3 regions of the Arthrobacter sp. B0316-5-4 genome follow, and region 2 is predicted to be linked to each of the others. Evidence: riboswitches for the same ligand, from Rfam matches in the RefSeq annotation. Region 2 holds a riboswitch; each other region holds the start of a gene.

Region 1 (4,183 bases), on a different contig from region 2:
CCAGCGGGTTGTCACCGCGACCGTTCAGTTCCACCTCCAGCGCCTTGCCCAGGTCCGAAACCAGGGACCGGAATGCCCCGTGCGTCTGCGGTGCGGCGCGGAAGGAGAGAGCGTCCTGAACCGAAACCCCAGGCCGAACATCCTCCAGCCAGCCGCCGCCCAAAAGGCGTCGAACAGCAGCGGCCGAGTCCCGCTGGCCGTCCACCGCCTTGGCTGCCTGGATCGCCGGCGAAAACGGGCTGAGGTTCCCACCGCCGTCGTACCTTGCGATTGCCTCAAGCGAGAGGGAAAGCGCGACGTCGGCAAGTTCGGCTACGTGCCGCAACCGCAGGAGGATCAGGGCGCCGACGCCCACGGAGTAGGAGTTGGCGCTCACCAGTGACAGGGCTTCGCCGGCTGCGAGGGTGAGGGGCTGCAGCCCGGCGTCGGCGAGCGCTTTGGCCCCCGGAACCAAGGCGCCGTCGGCATCGAACGCTTCACCTTCGCCAAGGGCGACAGCAGCGACGGCGGCGAGTTGGGTGAGGTCCGATGAGCCCACTGAGCCTTCGGCCGGGATAGCGGGGTGGACGCCGCGATTCAGGAGTTCGGCATAGAAGCGGGCCGTGTCGGGGCGAACTCCGGAGCCACCACGGCTGAATCCGACGAGCCGGGCCAGGATGACGGCACGGGCGGCGGCGCGGTCCAGATATGGGCCCACACCACTGTTGTGGTACCGGACAACCTGCACCTGGTAACTGAGGATCGACTTGTCCTCCACAACCGTGTCCCGACCGGATCCCAGCAGCGTGTTGAGTCCGTAGACCCTCTGGCCGGAAGAGGCAGCCTCCTCCAGGATCTCGCGGGAGCGTCCAAGCAAAGTCAACGCATCATGGTTGAGTTTCACGTGAAACGAGGCATCGCTGGCCGCCAGAGCCACGCGTTCCGCCCGTATTGGGGCCGTTCCTATCACCAGGGTTCTTGGATCATCGGAGGCCATCAGAAGTCCAGGAGGTTCTGCCGGAATCCACCGTTGCCATAGCTCTTCCTCAACAGCCCCCGTCGGCGCAGCTCCGGGGTGAGCTTGTCCAGCACCCCATGCACCGTAACCGGATCCACGAAGCCGGAGAAGAGGAACCCATCTCCGCCCACGGCAGAGCCGGTTTCTTCGAGGTAGTCGGCGATTTCGCCCGAAGTACCGATGATTGAGTCGCCTGCCCCGCCACTACGGGCCTGCAGGATCTGGCGAAGCGTGGAACCTGGCGGCGCTGCTTTGGCGAAATGCTCCAGGGTGCCCTGGTTGCTGTTGGTGCTCAGCTCGGGCAGTGGTTCATCGAGGTCGAACTGCTTGAAGTCGATCACGGAGAGGTATGAGATGGAGTTGAGCTGGCTGTCGATATCGCGTTGGGTGAGCTCACGCCTCTGGGCGCGCAGTTCCTCGGCTTCCGCAGCGGAACCGACCACCGTGGGCTTGAGGACAAACAGTACCTTCACGTCATCGGGGTTCCTGCCGGCCTTCGCAGCCTCAGCACGGATGGAGTCCCGGTACGCCTTCATCCCGTCCACGCCTCGTGCCAAGGCGATCGCTACATCGGCATGCCCGCCAGCGAAGGCCTTGCCGCGGGGTGAAGCCCCCGCCTGAACCAAAACGGGTTCCTCCGGCAGGGGCGCCGTGTTCAGCGGGCCACGGACCTTGAAGAAGTCGCCCTCATGGTTGATCGGGTGCACCTTTGTATGGTCCGCGAATACCCCGGCGGAAACGTCCTCAAGCACGGCGCCAGGTTCCCAGCTCCGCCAAAGCCGCCTCACGACGTCGACGAATTCTTCCGCCTTCTCATACCGCAAGTCGTGCTCAATCTGCTGATCCAGCCCGTAGTTCTGGGCGGCGAGGTCGCTGCCCGACGTCACCACGTTCCAGCCCAGCTGGCCCTCGGAGAAGTGCTGCAACGTGGCCAGCAGCCTGGCGGCAGTGAAGGGCGGATAGAAAGAGGCGCTGACGGTAGGCACGATCCCCAGGTGCTCTGTGGCGGAGAGGAGGTATGGGACCAACGCCAATGGGTCGTGCTTCGGCGCGAAGGACGCGTGAGCAAGCGAGACCTCCGCCGTACCGCCATACGTGTCCGGAACGGTGAGCGAGTCCTCAATGATGAACAGGTCAAGCCCGGACCGCTCGAAGGCGCGCACGGCCTCTTGGTACAGGGCGGGTTTCTTCCAGTCATAACCCAGGCTGTAGCCGGGAGTCCCCCAGCCCTGGACTCCGAATCCGTGGCCCACGAACCATCCAAAATGCAGCATGGGCTTGAGTGTAGAACTGCTCTGTCCGTTCACCGCGACCTGATTTCTTGCGAAGTTACAGGGGGACGTACTGCGTCAATTATGCTCCCGGGGCGTCATAAATGGGCCCTGCCACAGCACCCTCCGGTTACGCAACATGACGGCGGGCAACCCCCCGCCACATGCAGCCCGGGCGCCCTGAATGCTACGTTTTTCTTGAGTAATGAGTACCAGCGCGAAGCCCTGACTTGCTGGTCGGCAACCCTCTCTCCGGCGGGGTGCCTCAGGTGACTACTCGGCGTATCGGACAGATTCGAACTGCAAGCGTGACTGAGGAGCACCAGCGATGCCTGAACCCACTGAAGAAAAACTTTCCTACCGCCTGATCACAGGCCCAGACACCCGCGATTTCTGCGAGCGGATCAGCTCCGCACTCGCCGAGGGCTATGTGCTCCATGGCAGCCCGGCAGCCACCTTTAACGGCACGGACGTCATCGTCGCCCAGGCAATTGTGCTACCCGCGGCGATCGCCAACGCAGACGCCGCCGTGGCCGACGCCGTCGACCAGCTTGAAAACGACGACGACGAAGCATTCGAGGGGCACGCATGAGCTACGCAGGTGACCTGACCCCGCAGGACGCGTGGGCCAAACTTGAAGCGGGCGCCATCCTGGTGGATGTCCGCACCGAGGGTGAATGGGCCCACATCGGCATCCCGGACACCAAAGCCACGGAAAACGATCCCCTGTTCATCCAGTGGAACCTCGCCGGCGGCATCCCCAACTCACGCTTCATCGAGGACCTGCGGCAACAGGCGCCCGAAGACGACGGCGTGGAACTGGTGTTCCTGTGCCGCTCAGGCCAGCGCTCCATTTCCGCGGCCATCGCAGCAACCCAGGCAGGCTTCACCGCATACAACGTCCTTGAGGGCTTTGAAGGCGAACCCGACCGCTACGGCGAGCGCACTGTGAATGGCTGGAAAAACCGTGGCCTACCGACGAACCTGGGGACCGACTAAGTGACTTTCAATCCCGACGCCGCTGGCTGGAACCCTGACACCCAGGCTGTCCGTGGCGGTCTTGACCGTACCAACTTCCAGGAAACGTCCGAACCCGTTTTCCTGAACTCCGGCTTTGTCTACGAATCCGCTGCCGCTGCCGAACGCGCCTTCACCGGCGAGGACGAACGATTCGTCTACTCCCGCTACGGCAACCCCTCCGTGGCCACCTTCCAGGAGCGGCTACGCCTGCTCGAAGGAACCGAGGCGTGCTTTGCGACGGCGTCCGGAATGTCCGCGGTCTTCACCGCCCTGGGTGCCCTGCTGGCTGCCGGCGACCGCGTGGTCGCTGCCCGCTCCCTGTTTGGATCCTGCTTCGTGATCCTCAACGAAATCCTGCCGCGCTGGGGCGTGGAGACGGTATTCGTCGATGGACCCGATCTGGAGCAGTGGCGTGAGGCCCTGTCCGAGCCCACCACGGCCGTGTTTTTCGAGTCCCCGTCGAACCCCATGCAGGAGATCGTCGACGTCGCCGCCGTCAGCGAACTGGCGCATGCCGCAGGGGCGACCGTCGTCGTCGACAATGTCTTTGCCACTCCCCTGCTGCAGCGCTGCGGTGAGCTGGGCGCCGACGTGATCGTGTACTCCGGCACCAAGCACATCGACGGCCAGGGTCGCGTCCTGGGCGGCGCCATCCTTGGAACCAAGGAATTCATCGACGGCCCGGTCAAGCAGCTCATGCGGCACACCGGACCTTCGCTATCCGCGTTCAACGCCTGGGTACTGACAAAGGGCTTGGAAACCATGGGGCTGCGGGTGAACCACAGCTCCGCGTCGGCTTTGAAGATCGCGGAGTGGCTCGAGCAGCAGCCCGCCATCAGCTGGGTCAAGTACCCGCTGCTGAAATCGCACCCGCAGTACGAGCTCGCTGCGAAGC
Region 2 (4,183 bases):
TGCACGTTGTCCTGGTGGACGGGCGCCTGGCAGGGTGGTGGCGGCACGCATTCACCAACGGCGTCTGCGAACTCGACATCAGGATGAACCGGCCCACGACCCCGGATGAAGACATCGCACTGGACGCCGAGGTGCACCGTTACGGGAGTTTCGTTGGCCTCCAGACCAAACTGGTGTGATTCAGCAGACCAAAACTGGCGTGATTTATCGGGTCTAAGCTGGGAGGAGACCTAGGAGGCCTGCACTTTGAACAATCTGATCTTCTGGATCATCGTCTGCTCGTGGCTGATTCCGCTCGGAATCCGCATGTACAACCGCTCGCGCGCCCGCCGGCTCCAGGACAACAACTTCCCCGGCCCGGGCTACCCACCGCAGAATCTTCCCGGCCCCGGATACCCGCAGCAGGGGTACCCTCCCCGCAACTACCCTGCCCCGAACTACCCGGGCCAGGACTACCCCGGATACCCCACTGACCCAGCCGACATCCGCCCGGCTGATCCGGCACCGCAGGCGGCTCCGCCGTCGAGCCCTTCATCCCCCATCCAAACTCCCGCCGCCAACGTTTCGGAGCCGCAGGGCTACCGGGCGCGGAAGCTGGCCGAGCTTGACGCGAAGTTCAGCAACGGCGAGATCGCCATGGAGGACTATATGAAGCAGCGCGGCGACATCATGAATGGCTGAGCAAGCGCTCCACGCTGTGGCTTACGAGAAGAACGCCTGCCGGAGCTGTGCCGACAGTTGGCCGATTTCGGTCAGGAAGCCGTCATGGCCAATCGGTGCTTCGATGACGTGGACCGGCACGTCCCCCGGAAGCGCGGCCGCTAGTTCCCGCGACTGCGCGGGGAAGTAGAGCCTGTCGCTGTCCACCGCCGCTACGAAGAACTCTGCCGTGGTCCGGGACAGCGCGTCTTCGAGTGAGCCGCGGCCCCTGGTCACGTCGTGGGACATCAGCGCTTCGGTGATGGCGACGTAGCTGTTCGCGTCGAAGCGTCGGACGAGCTTGTTCCCTTGGTGGTCAAGGTAGCTCTCCACTTGGTAGCGGCCCCGCTCCGCGAGCACGGCGGCAGCAAGTGGCGTCTCCTGGTGCTGCGGCTCCCGTCCGAAACGGTAATCCAGTTCCAGGGCCGAGCGGTAAGTGATATGCGCGATCCGGCGGGCCAATGCCAGGCCGTCTTCAGGGGCTGCGCCACCGTAGTAGTCGCCATTGTTGAAGTTCGGGTCCTGCCGGATGGCGAGTGTTTGGGCCTGTGCGAACGCGATCTGTTCGGCCGTGCTGTACGCACCCACCGAGATCACGGCGCATCGTTTCACGCGCCCGGGAAACGTCACAGCCCATTCCAGGGCCCTGGCACCTCCCATGGAACCGCCGAGTACGGCATGCCACGCCTTGATTCCCAGGGCGTCCGCGAGCCTCGCTTCAGCCTCAGTGCTGTCGCGCAGGGTGATCAGGGGGAAACGCGATCCCCAGGGTTTGCCGTCAGGCGCTTCGGAGGACGGGCCCGTGCTCCCGTAACAGCCGCCCACGATGTTGATGGAGACCACGAAATACCTGGTGGTATCGATGGTGCCGCCAGGTCCAACGAGTTGCTCCCACCACCCTTCCTCGTCGGTCGCCCCGCGTGCCACATGCGTGCTGCCCGTGAGCGCATGCTCGATGAGCACGGCGTTGGAGGCATCCGCGTTGAGCCGCCCCCACGTTTCATAAGCCAGGACGACGTCCGGGAGGAATCCACCTCCCTCGAGTTCGAGCGAACCGATGCTGACGTACTTGACCGTGCCGTCTGCTTCTTCGGATGTGGGTACGGCTGTTGCAGTGATGGTCATTCCTTTGACACCTATCCTCGCGCTTGCCCGTCGCCTTGCGCGCGAACGGGCCAGGTCTTCACCCGGGGCACCCCACCGCGGAGGAGGGTTGCCGGCCAGCAAGCCGGGGCTACATGCTGGCACTCGTGACCTATAGGAAGAGTGTAGGAAAAACAGGGCCGATCTGGCGAAGAATATGACACCACTGTGACGGTTTGGGGTCACATCCTTCGAGAATGAGCACTTTGTAGCACCGCCCTGCGAATATCCTGCGGCGCGGGGCGGTGCTCCAAAATGTTGGTGGAGATGAGATCCGGCAGCTCGCTAGGCGCCCTTGGCTGCCCGGAAGCCCGCTTCAAGGTCGGCGATGATGTCGTCCACGTGCTCGATGCCCACGGACAGGCGCACCAGGCCCGGATTGACGCCGGCAACCTCCTGCTGCTCGGCGGTCAACTGGCTGTGCGTGGTGGAGGCGGGGTGGATGACCAGCGAACGGACGTCGCCGATATTGGCCACGTGGGAGTGAAGCTCCAGCCCGTCCACAAAGCGCTTGCCGGCCTCAACGCCACCCTTGATGTTGAATGCGACGATGGCGCCGGTGCCGTTGGGGCCGTACTTCTTGCCGCGCTGGTACCACGGACTGGACGGCAGTCCTGCGTAGGCGACCGATTCGACGTCGTCGTGGGCTTCAAGCCACTCGGCCACCTTGGTGGCGTTGGCGACGTGGCGTTCCACGCGCAGGCTCAAGGTCTCCAGGCCCTGGGCGATCAGGAAGGCGTTGAAAGGCGCGACGGCGGAGCCCAGGTCCCGGAGCAACTGGACACGGGCCTTGAGGATGTAGGAGAGGTTTGCGCCGAGCGCACCGTCCTTGCCGAGGTCGCGGGCATAGACCAGGCCGTTGTAGCTGGGATCGGGGGTGTTGAAGCCCGGGAAGCGTTCAGGGTCCTTGCCGAAGTCGAAGTTGCCTGAGTCGACGATCACCCCGGCAATTGCCGAGCCGTGTCCGCCGAGGTATTTGGTGGCGGAGTGCACCACGATGTCGGCGCCCCATTCGATGGGACGGATCAGGTAGGGCGTGGACAGCGTGTTGTCGACGATCAGGGGCACACCGGCCTGGTGCGCAACCCCTGCGATACCTTCGATGTCCAGCACGTCCTGGCGCGGGTTGGAGACGACTTCACCGAAGAGGAGCTTGGTGTTCGGCTGCACGGCGTCACGCCACTGGTCAAGGTTGTCCGGGTCCGCCACGAAGGTGACCGAAATGCCGAACTTCTTCAGCGTGTGCGCGAGCAGGTTGTAGGTACCGCCGTACAGGCTTGGGCTAGCCACAATGTGGTCGCCGGCCTCCGCGATGTTCAGGATGGCGAAGGTCTCCGCCGCTTGCCCGGAGCTGAGCAGGAGTGCTCCGAGGCCACCTTCAAGGCTGGCGACCCGCTGCTCCACTGCGTCCTGCGTGGGATTGCCGATTCGGGTGTAGATCGGTGCGAGCTCGGCCAGCGCGAAGCGGTTGGCTGCGCTCTCGGCACTGGGGAACACGAAGGACGTGGTCTGGTAGATCGGCAGCGAGCGCGCTCCCGTAGCGGCGTCAGGCTCCTGGCCTGCGTGGATCTGGCGGGTTTCGAAAGACCATCCTTGGGACATGGAGTTCTCCTGTTCGTGGCACATGGGTTCAAGCGAATGTATGGAGTGGTGTGAACTGGGGCCAGTCTAGGAACACCCTGCGGGCCTTGGACAGCTTTGTGACGCTGGCGGAATGATTCGGTCCCACTGCGTACGTTTGTGACGCTGCCGCACCCCTGCCAGTAACATCCCATGTTAGTTAGGCATGGCTTAGCTGAGACACCGATCACAAAGTGCCAAGATGATGCCATGCGCATGGATCACGTCTCTTACGCCTGTGAACGAGATGGCCTTCTGGCCACTACCGAACGAATTTCCGCGGCATTGGGAGTGGACGCAGTCCGGGGCGGAGTGCACCCGCGCTTCGGCACCCGGAATATGATCATTCCCCTCGCGGATAACAAGTACCTGGAGGTTGTGGAGGTCCTGGACCACCCGGCTTCCGATAAAGCCCCCTTTGGCCAGGCAGTCCGTGCACGCTCGGCTGCCGGTGGTGGCTGGATGGGCTGGTGCGTCGCCGTTGACGACCTCGCCCCCTTCGAAGAGCGCCTTGGCCGCGCGGCCGTACCCGGCAACCGGAAGTTCCCCGACGGCCGCGAACTGGTGTGGCAGCAGATCGGAATTCTTGGCCTGATCGCCGATCCCCAGGTGCCCTACCTCCTCAAGTGGGAGGGCGACCCTACCCTGCATCCTTCAAAGGTCTACGAGAGTGACGTGAAGATGTCCAGCCTCACCATTGCGGGCTCGGCGGAACGCGTGA
Region 3 (4,183 bases), on a different contig from region 2:
CCTCGCCGTCGAAGGCGTCAAGGTGGAAGACATCGCCACCACCTCGAAGACCATGCCGGAATTCCCGGACATGTGGGTGCGGATGCTCGAATCTGCCGGCGCGGAAGAGGCCGGCAACTGACCATGGCCCGCGACGCACGCTCCTGGGATGAGTCCGACGTCCGTATCCGTCCCAACAAAAAAGGGTCACGGCCCAGGACCAAAGACCGCCCAAGCCACGATGACGCCGTCATTGGCCGCATCATCACCGTAGACCGGGGCCGGTACAGGGCAATTGTGGGGGAAGACTCCGACAACGAGCGCCTGGTCATCGCGGCACGGGCCCGTGAATTGCGGCGTAATCCCGTGGTCCCGGGTGACTTCGTCGCCTTGGTGGGCGACGTCTCCGGATCCCCGGATACCCTTGCCCGCCTGGTCCGCGTGGAGGAACGCAGGACGCTCCTGCGCCGCAGCGCTGACGATACCGATCCGATTGAACGCGTCGTAGTGGCCAACGCCGATCAACTCGTGGTGGTTGTGGCGGCGGCAAACCCCGAACCGCGGACCGGCTTCATCGACCGCGCCCTGGTGGCAGCGTACGACGCCGGTATCGAGCCGTTGCTGCTCATCACCAAGGCGGACGTCAAGGACCCGGCGGAATTGCTTGCGAACTACCTCAGCCTGGACTTCCCCGTGATCATCAGCCGGACAGCCGACTCAGAGGCCGGCGGTATTGACGCCCGCTCCGACGACGGCTTGTCCGCCAGGCTGGACCGGGACGCCGTCGCGCAGCTCCGCTCCCACCTTGGCGGAAAAGTAACTGTGATGCTCGGCCATTCAGGCGTGGGCAAGTCCACCATGGTCAACGCGCTCACGGGAGCCGAGCGCGCCACCGGCGGCGTGAACGCCGTGACGGGCCGCGGCAGGCACACCTCGTCGTCGGCGCTGGCGCTTAAACTCGACGACGCCCCCTCGGGAAGCTGGATCATCGATACGCCCGGTATCCGCTCCTTCGGTTTGGCCCACGTGGATCCGGACCGGATACTGCGTTCCTTCCCCGACCTGGAGCCCGGCACGGAAGCCTGCGAACGCGGCTGCAAGCATGACGCCACTGCCATCAACTGCGGCCTGGACGCGTGGGTAAACGATAGGCATGCCGGGCCGTCAGGCGTTGCCCGCCTTGCCTCGCTGCGTCGCTTGCTCGGTGCTGATCCCAGGCTTGAAGCAAAAGAGGCCAAGGAATTGGGGACCGTCAACTGATCGTTGCGGCTTCACGTCCCCACTGCAGCGATTGATTCAGGATAGTTTGGTGGCATGACCCATCCCGTTTCCACCTACAACGATGACCTGCGCCTCGCCCACGTCCTCGCCGACTCAGTAGATGCCCAGACCATGGATCGCTTCAAGGCGCTGGATCTGCAGATCGAAACCAAGCCGGACCTCACACCCGTCACGGATGCGGACAAGGCCGCCGAGGAAGCGATTCGCGGCCAGTTGTCCCGTTCCCGGCCCCGCGACGCCGTCCTGGGCGAGGAGTTCGGCAGCAGCGGGCACGGCTCGCGTCGTTGGATCATCGACCCCATTGATGGCACCAAGAACTTCGTTCGCGGCGTTCCGGTATGGGCAACGTTGATCGCGCTGGTCGATGAAGGCGAACCTGTGGTGGGCGTAGTGAGCGCCCCCGCATTGGGCAAACGGTGGTGGGCAGCCAAGGACATGGGTGCGTACATGGGCCGCTCGCTCGCCTCTGCCACACGCCTGAAAGTTTCCAACGTCTCCCGGTTGGCCGACGCCTCAATGTCCTATTCGAGCCTGTCCGGGTGGAAGGAGCGCGGCAACCTGGATGAATTCATGGGACTCACCGAGGACATCTGGCGTACGCGCGCTTACGGGGATTTTTGGTCCTACTGCCTGGTCGCCGAGGGCGCCGTGGACATCGCATGCGAACCTGAGCTGAATCTCTACGATATGGCAGCCCTGGTGCCCATCGTCACTGAAGCCGGTGGACGCTTCACGTCGCTGGAAGGTGAGGACGGCCCGTTCGGTGGCAACGCGTTGGCCACGAACTCCATCCTGCATTCGGAAGTCCTCAAACGGCTGAACCCCGGACTGGACGACCTGCTCTAAGCTGAGCGTGGCTCCCGCACAGTCTGGACCCTGACGAAACTTTCGACGGCGGATGGCTCCTTTTGGAGCCGTCCGCCGTTTTTTCTTCGCCTAAACAGCGACTTTTCCGCCAACGTAACAATGCGCTTAACAAAGCCAACAGGCTTTGGAGGGGCCGGATCGTATGCTCTAACCTTTTTTACAGGTCACGAGTGCCAGCGCTAAACCCCGGTTTGCTGGCCGGCAACCCTCCATTCGCGGTGGGGTGCCCCGGGTGACGACCCGGCCGGTCCGGAACGGATACGGCAAGCGCGGATCCCCCTGTGGGGGTCCCTCTTGAGTGAGGTCCCATGAGCACCGTTACGTTGAACGCCAACACCATTCCGTCTTTTGCCGAGGCAACCACGGCACCCGTATCAGCAGCACGGCCGCTGGCCGCTGTTACCGGCGCGGAGTTGCAGGCCCCCCTGATCCAGGGCGGCCACGTCCGTTACGCCAACCTTGACTACGGCGCATCAGCACCGGCCCTGACCATTGTTTCGGCGTACCTCAACGAAGTACTGCCTTACTACGCCAGTGTCCACCGCGGTGCGGGTTTCGCGTCGCAAATCAGCACATCCGTCTACGAGAATTCACGGAACATCGTGCGTGAATTCGTTGGCGGGCGGGCTGATGATTCCGTGATTTTCACCAGAAACACTACGGACTCCCTGAACTTGCTGGCCGGATGCCTTCCCGTGGTTGATGGCCAGGCAGCGGGCGAGGTCCTGTACCTGGACATCGAACACCACGCCAACCTGCTGCCCTGGCAAGGTGTGCCCCACCGAAGCGTCGTCGCCGCCCCTACACTTGCCGCTACCTTGGACAAACTCCGCAGCGAACTCGCCCAAGGCGGCGTGAGCCTGCTGGCGGTCACCGGCGCCTCGAACGTCACCGGTGAAATCCTCCCCATCGTCCAACTCGCCTCCCTGGCCCACGAATTCGGCGCACGGATCGTGGTGGACGCCGCGCAGCTTGCACCGCACCGCCGCATCAACATCGCCGAAGCGGACGTCGATTATGTCGTGTTCTCGGGTCACAAGCTCTACGCTCCGTTCGGCGCGGGAGTCGTTGTGGGGCGCCCTGACTGGCTCGACGCCGGGGTCCCCCACCTGGCTGGCGGCGGAGCCGTCCGTGAAGCCCGGTTGGATTCGGTCAGCTGGGCTACCGGCCCGGCCCGCCATGAGGGCGGTTCTCCCAACGTCCTGGGAGCGGCCACCCTGGCACGTGCCACCCAGGTCCTGGCCGGCCTGGACGAGCAGGAATGGCATGCCCACGAGGCGGCCATCCGTTCCTACCTGGTTAAAGGCCTGGAAGCGATCGAAGGCGTCTCGGTCCACAAAATCTTCACCGATTCCGTCGACACGATCGGCGTGGTCAACTTCTCCGTGGAAGGGTTCGACGCCGGTTTGGTCGCCGCCTACCTCGCGGCGGAGCACGGCGTCGGCCTTCGGGACGGCCGTTTCTGCGCCCACCCGCTGCTTAAGCGCCTGGGGCTCCCTTCAGGTTCGCTGCGGGCAAGCTTCGGCGTCGGCTCCCGGTTGGAGGACGCCACCAGGTTGCTGGCAGGCATCGAAGAACTCAAGCGCAACGGACTTGGCTGGGACTACGTGGTGGACGAAGGCCGCTGGGTGCCCGCGAACGACCACCGCAGCTACCCCGAATGGGCGCCCAACACTCCGGGCACAGCTGGCGCAGCGCCCTGCACTGTGGACTAGGAATCCGCGCACCAAGGGGTTCCACGGCTGCGGTAAATTCGTAGGGTAACTTTTGGCAACCCTATGAAGGAGCTCCGCGTGTCCACGCCGTCCCCGGGAGCCGCAAACAGTACGGCAGGCATTCCCGGACCAGCAGGACCGAGGGGTCCCAAGCTCCACGCCACCCGCAGGCACGAACTCGGCCAAAGCTTCCAGGACGGCGGGGAGCACTATGACCGCGTGCGCCCCGGATACCCCATGGACTCCTTGGAGTGGATTCTGCCGCACGGAGCCCGGACAGCGGCCGACATCGGTGCGGGTACCGGCAAGTTCACCTCCCTCCTCCTCCAGCGGGACCTGGA

Evidence for each region. A riboswitch is a leader RNA that binds a small molecule or an ion and turns the genes downstream of it on or off. The one in region 2 is predicted to bind S-adenosylmethionine.
Region 1: it holds a riboswitch for S-adenosylmethionine, as region 2 does, so the genes downstream of both, AC5RU9_RS19600 (DUF1737 domain-containing protein) here and metX (homoserine O-acetyltransferase MetX) in region 2, are expected to answer to the same signal.
Region 3: it holds a riboswitch for S-adenosylmethionine, as region 2 does, so the genes downstream of both, AC5RU9_RS01030 (aminotransferase class V-fold PLP-dependent enzyme) here and metX (homoserine O-acetyltransferase MetX) in region 2, are expected to answer to the same signal.

What each region holds. Positions count from the first base shown of each region.
Region 1 covers NZ_JBNHFN010000006.1:275,891-280,073, forward strand. Annotated here, with positions in the region: gene AC5RU9_RS19590 (aromatic amino acid ammonia-lyase) at 1-976, opposite strand, end outside; gene AC5RU9_RS19595 (NtaA/DmoA family FMN-dependent monooxygenase) at 976-2,304, opposite strand; SAM riboswitch class IV at 2,470-2,583, shown strand; gene AC5RU9_RS19600 (DUF1737 domain-containing protein) at 2,597-2,860, shown strand; gene AC5RU9_RS19605 (rhodanese-like domain-containing protein) at 2,857-3,267, shown strand; gene AC5RU9_RS19610 (O-succinylhomoserine sulfhydrylase) at 3,268-4,183, shown strand, end outside.
Region 2 covers NZ_JBNHFN010000004.1:179,540-183,722, forward strand. Annotated here, with positions in the region: gene AC5RU9_RS12910 (winged helix DNA-binding domain-containing protein) at 1-179, shown strand, start outside; gene AC5RU9_RS12915 (hypothetical protein) at 247-681, shown strand; gene metX (homoserine O-acetyltransferase MetX) at 703-1,824, opposite strand; SAM riboswitch class IV at 1,839-1,955, opposite strand; gene AC5RU9_RS12925 (bifunctional o-acetylhomoserine/o-acetylserine sulfhydrylase) at 2,128-3,468, opposite strand; gene AC5RU9_RS12930 (VOC family protein) at 3,673-4,183, shown strand, end outside.
Region 3 covers NZ_JBNHFN010000001.1:219,663-223,845, forward strand. Annotated here, with positions in the region: gene aroA (3-phosphoshikimate 1-carboxyvinyltransferase) at 1-121, shown strand, start outside; gene rsgA (ribosome small subunit-dependent GTPase A) at 124-1,239, shown strand; gene hisN (histidinol-phosphatase) at 1,294-2,106, shown strand; SAM riboswitch class IV at 2,290-2,403, shown strand; gene AC5RU9_RS01030 (aminotransferase class V-fold PLP-dependent enzyme) at 2,436-3,842, shown strand; gene AC5RU9_RS01035 (class I SAM-dependent methyltransferase) at 3,906-4,183, shown strand, end outside.